Regions from separate parts of the Pseudomonas sp. Z4-7 genome, predicted to be linked through region 2. Evidence: predicted binding sites of a transcription regulator. Region 2 holds the regulator's gene; the other holds the start of a gene.
What was found. Region 2 encodes FliA, which starts transcription of late flagellar genes. Its sites were predicted from a motif close to CTAAAGTTTNNNNNNNNNNNGCCGNTAA; they were not measured.
Positions count from the first base shown of each region.

Region 1 (2,464 bases), 2.0 Mb from region 2:
CCCTGACGGTAACGTCCCACTTCGTTGAGGAAGTCTTCCAGGCGCATGTTGCGCGTGACGATCAAGCCGTCGGCCCAGGCGCCGGCGTCCATGTCCAGGGGGGGCGCGAGCGTCGCGGTGGATGCGCTGATCAGGTAGCTTTGGCCAGCTTCCACCTGGATCGGGGCGCCGTCGCTGCCTACATGCGAGCGGATGGCGACGTGTCCGCTGGTAACACTCAGGCGCGTGCAGTCGTTGTCCTGGCGCACGACGAAGCGGCCCTCCAGCCCCTCGAACAAGCCGTGTCGGCTTTTTACCAATAATGGGCGTCCGGGATCGCGGCCGCAGGTGAGCATGATTTCGCCGCGCGTCAACGTGATCAGGCGTTGTGAAGCCGTGTAGTCAAGGTCGGCCGCGCTGTTGGTATTGAGCTCCAGTCGCGTGCCGTCTGGCAGTTGGAAGCCACGTCGTTCGCCGGTGGCGGTCGCAAAATCGGCGCTCCACGGCTGCCAGCCCAGGTCCTTGCCCAGCCAGGCGGCGCAGCCCATCACCGCCACGCCTGACAACAGCTTCAGGGCCTGGCGCCGGCCGAGGCGCTGGGCGCTGGTCTCCAGGGTTTCGAGGGCAGTCCGGGCGCCAGGTACCGCCCGCAGACTGGAAGTCAGTTCGCTGTGCAGCGATTGCACCCGTTGCCAAGCCAGTTCGTGGTCATGGTGAGCGATGCGCCAGGCCTCGCACTGTTGGCGCAGGGCCGGGTTGGCGGCATGATTGCGCAGGCGCAGCAACCAATGGATCGCTTGCTTGACCACCTGCTGTGATGGGCCCCGGCCCGAAGGCTGGTCCATTGGTTCAATCTTCATAGCGCAGCACATAGCAGTGATACAACGCGTCGGCAACGTAGCGTTCCACCGAGCGCAGGGAAATGCCCATCTGTTCGGCAATCTGCTTGTAGGTCAGGCCTTCGCACTGGGCCAGCAGGAACGCCTTGCGCACGTTGGGCTTGAGGCCTTCGAGCATCCGGGCGATGGCCTCCAGCAGCTCCAGGATCAATGCCTGGGCTTCGGCGCCGGGCGTTTGCGCTTCCGGCAGGTGCGCGATGGTCTCAAGGTAGGCGCGTTCGATTTCCGCTCGGCGCCAATGGTCAATCACCAAGCCCTGGGCGATGGTGCGCAGGAAGGCGCGTGGCGCCTTGAGTTCCACGCGTTCGGTGCGTTGCAGCAGGCGCAGGAAGGTGTCCTGGGCCAGGTCCGCCGCATCGGCGGCATTGCCCAATCGGTTGCGCAGCCATGTGTGGAGCCAGCCGTGATGGCTGCTGTAGAGCGCCTGTACTGCAAACTGGGGGGATGACATGAACGCGACGGCCTGGAGTCACAAATGATAATAGGTCGCATTGTCATCAGCGCGGGTCAATTTTGCAACCACCATTCATTCGCCTGCGGGCGTCACGGGACGCCGATCAAGCCGTTCCGTCGGACAATCGAACAGCGGCCTAATTTTTTGTAGGCATTGGCCGACAGAGTGATATAGGTGCACCAAAATGGAGCGGATCCAATATCGCGCCCACCGGTTACATGGCAGTTGCACTCCACTTCCTGCATAAGAAGCCCACCCATGAATCTCAAGTTCAGTCACAAAATCCTCCTGGCCGCCTCTGGTGTGGTGGTCCTGGCTTTTGCCCTGTTCACCCTCTACAACGATTACCTGCAGCGCAACACCATCGGTCGAAGCCTGGAATCGTCCATCGAGCAATCCGGCGACCTGACAGCCAGCAGCGTCCAGAACTGGATGAGCGGTCGTGTGCTGGTGTTGGAGAACCTGGCGCAGAACATCGCACACCAGGGCGCTGGGGCCGATTTGCCGGGGCTCGTCGACCAGCCGGCCTTGACCTCGAATTTCCAGTTCACCTATGTCGGCCAGAACACCGGCGTTTTCACTCAGCGGCCTGACGCCAAGATGCCCGACGGCTACGACCCGCGTCAGCGCCCTTGGTACAAGCAGGCGGTCGCCGCGGATAAAACCATGTTGACCCCGCCCTACATGGCGGCCGTCGGCGGGCTGGTGGTAACCATTGCCCTGCCGGTCAAGCACAACGGCGAACTGCTCGGTGTGGTGGGTGGCGACCTGAGCCTGGAAACCCTGGTGAAGATCATCAACTCGGTGGATTTCGGTGGCATCGGCCATGCATTCCTGGTCAGCGGCGACGGTCAGGTGATCGTCAGCCCTGACAAAGACCATGTGATGAAGAATCTCAAGGACATTTACCCAGGCACGCCGGTGCGCATCGGCAAAGGTATCCAGGAAGTCGAGTTGAACGGGGAGGACCGCATCCTTTCGTTTACCCCGGTGGCAGGCTTGCCGAACGCCGAGTGGTATATCGGACTGTCGATCGACAAAGCCAAGGCCTACGCGCCACTGAGCCATTTCCGTACGTCTGCATTGATTGCGATGTTCGTCGCGGTGGCGGCGATTGCGTTGCTGCTGAGCC
Region 1 is NZ_CP071642.1:198,145-200,608, forward strand. Features, by position in the region: gene J3P91_RS00870 (FecR domain-containing protein) at 1-824, opposite strand, end outside; gene J3P91_RS00875 (sigma-70 family RNA polymerase sigma factor) at 829-1,329, opposite strand; gene J3P91_RS00880 (methyl-accepting chemotaxis protein) at 1,591-2,464, shown strand, end outside.
Region 1: J3P91_RS00880 (methyl-accepting chemotaxis protein) is a predicted target of FliA. The motif match lies at 1,469-1,496, and genes of this name have one in related genera.

Region 2 (2,464 bases):
TAAGACAAGGTAAAGAACGAACATGGGCAGCATGCATCCCGTACAGGTGATCGCGGTGACCGGCGGCAAAGGTGGCGTCGGGAAGACTAACGTGTCAGTGAACTTGTCCCTGGCTCTGGCAGAGCTTGGCCGACGGGTCATGCTGCTGGACGCCGACCTGGGCCTGGCGAACGTCGACGTGCTGCTGGGGCTGACCCCCAAGCGCACGCTGGCGGACGTGATCGAAGGCCGCTGCGAACTGCGCGACGTGCTCCTCCAGGGGCCTGGCGGGATTCGCATCGTGCCGGCCGCCTCCGGTACCCAAAGCATGGTTCACCTGACGCCGGCGCAGCACGCCGGCCTGATCCAGGCTTTCAGCGACATCGGCGACAACCTCGATGTGCTGGTGATCGACACGGCCGCCGGTATCGGTGACTCGGTGGTCAGTTTTGTCCGCGCCGCCCAGGAAGTCCTGCTGGTGGTTTGCGACGAACCGACCTCCATCACCGATGCCTACGCCCTGATCAAACTGCTTAACCGCGACTATGGCATGAACCGATTCCGCGTCCTGGCCAACATGGCCCAGAGCCCGCAGGAAGGACGCAACCTGTTCGCCAAGTTGACGAAGGTCACGGATCGCTTCCTGGACGTCGCCCTACAATATGTCGGCGCAGTGCCTTACGACGAAAGCGTACGCAAGGCTGTCCAGAAGCAACGTGCCGTCTATGAAGCTTTTCCACGTTCCAAATGCGCGCTGGCGTTCAAGGCTATCGCCCAGAAGGTCGATACCTGGCCGCTGCCGGCCAACCCTCGCGGGCATCTGGAATTTTTCGTCGAGCGTCTCGTGCAACAAACGGCAGGGCCCGTGTTATGACAGCCAGCGGTTACAACCATCTCTACAAAAAATCGGCACGGGACGCCCAGTACGAACTGATCGAGCGTTATGCGCCGTTGGTCAAGCGCATCGCCTATCACTTGCTGGCACGCTTGCCGGCCAGCGTCCAGGTCGAAGACTTGATCCAGGCGGGCATGATCGGCCTGCTCGAAGTGTCGAACAAATACGACGCGAGCAAGGGCGCCAGTTTCGAAACGTATGCCGGTATCCGGATTCGCGGAGCGATGCTCGATGAAGTCCGCAAGGGCGACTGGGCGCCGCGTTCGGTGCACCGCAATACCCGTATGGTCAGTGACGCAATCCGCGCGATTGAAGCTAAAACCGGGCGTGACGCTAAAGATCACGAAGTTGCGGCCGAACTCCAGTTGAGTCTCGATGATTATTACGGGATTTTGAACGATACCTTGGGCAGCCGCCTGTTCAGTTTCGACGACCTTTTGCAGGACGGCGAGCACGAAGGGCTGCACGAGGACAATGCGAGTGCTCACATGGAGCCGTCGCGTGACCTGGAAGACGAACGTTTCCAGAGCGCGCTGGCGGATGCGATTGCCAATTTGCCGGAGCGTGAGCGACTGGTCTTGGCGCTGTACTACGACGAAGAGCTGAACCTCAAGGAAATCGGTGAGGTCCTGGGGGTCAGCGAATCGCGGGTCAGCCAGTTACACAGCCAGTGCGCGGCCCGCTTGCGGGGGCGTTTGGGGGAGTGGCGAGCGCGCTGACAGGCAGTGTGGGGACGCTGCGAGCGGGGCTGGCATGGCATGTGCCGGGCCAGTCTCCATCCGTGGGACTCCATACCGTTGTCGAGTGTTGTGCCGGATTGATTGAAATGGCGCGTCCAGGTGCTGGGCGCGTTTAAGACTGCTTGGAGGTCGAATTGGACAAGAACATGAAAATCCTCATCGTTGATGACTTCTCAACGATGCGGCGGATCATAAAAAACCTGTTGCGTGACCTCGGGTTCACCAACACGGTCGAGGCTGACGATGGCACCACTGCCATTCCAGTCCTCAACAGCGGGAGCATCGACTTTCTGGTGACTGACTGGAACATGCCCGGCATGACCGGTATCGACTTGCTGCGCCACGTGCGCGCCGATGAAAAACTCAAGCACCTGCCGGTGCTGATGGTCACCGCCGAAGCCAAGCGCGAGCAGATCATCGAAGCGGCCCAGGCCGGTGTAAACGGCTATGTGGTCAAACCCTTCACGGCCCAGGCGTTGAAAGAGAAGATCGAAAAAATCTTCGAACGCATCGGTTAACGGCGCCACGGGGGAGCTATGGACAACGAATCTTCAATGGGCGATTTCGAATCGACCCTGAAAAAACATGCCCGCGAACTGGTCGACAGCCTTGAAAAGGGCCGCTTCGGTGACGCGGTTCAAATGATTCATGAGCTCAACCAGACCCGTGACCGCGGGCTGTACCAGGAAGTCGGCAAGCTCACCCGTGAACTGCACAGCGCGATCGTCAATTTCCAGATCGATCCGAACATGCCACAGGCCGAGGAAGTCTCGCAGATCACCGACGCCACCGAGCGCCTGGGGTATGTGGTCAAGCTGACCGAAGCCGCGGCCAACCGCACCATGGACCT
Region 2 is NZ_CP071642.1:4,348,326-4,350,789, reverse strand. Features, by position in the region: gene fleN (flagellar synthesis regulator FleN) at 23-853, shown strand; gene fliA (RNA polymerase sigma factor FliA) at 850-1,593, shown strand; gene J3P91_RS19495 (chemotaxis response regulator CheY) at 1,761-2,132, shown strand; gene J3P91_RS19490 (protein phosphatase CheZ) at 2,151-2,464, shown strand, end outside.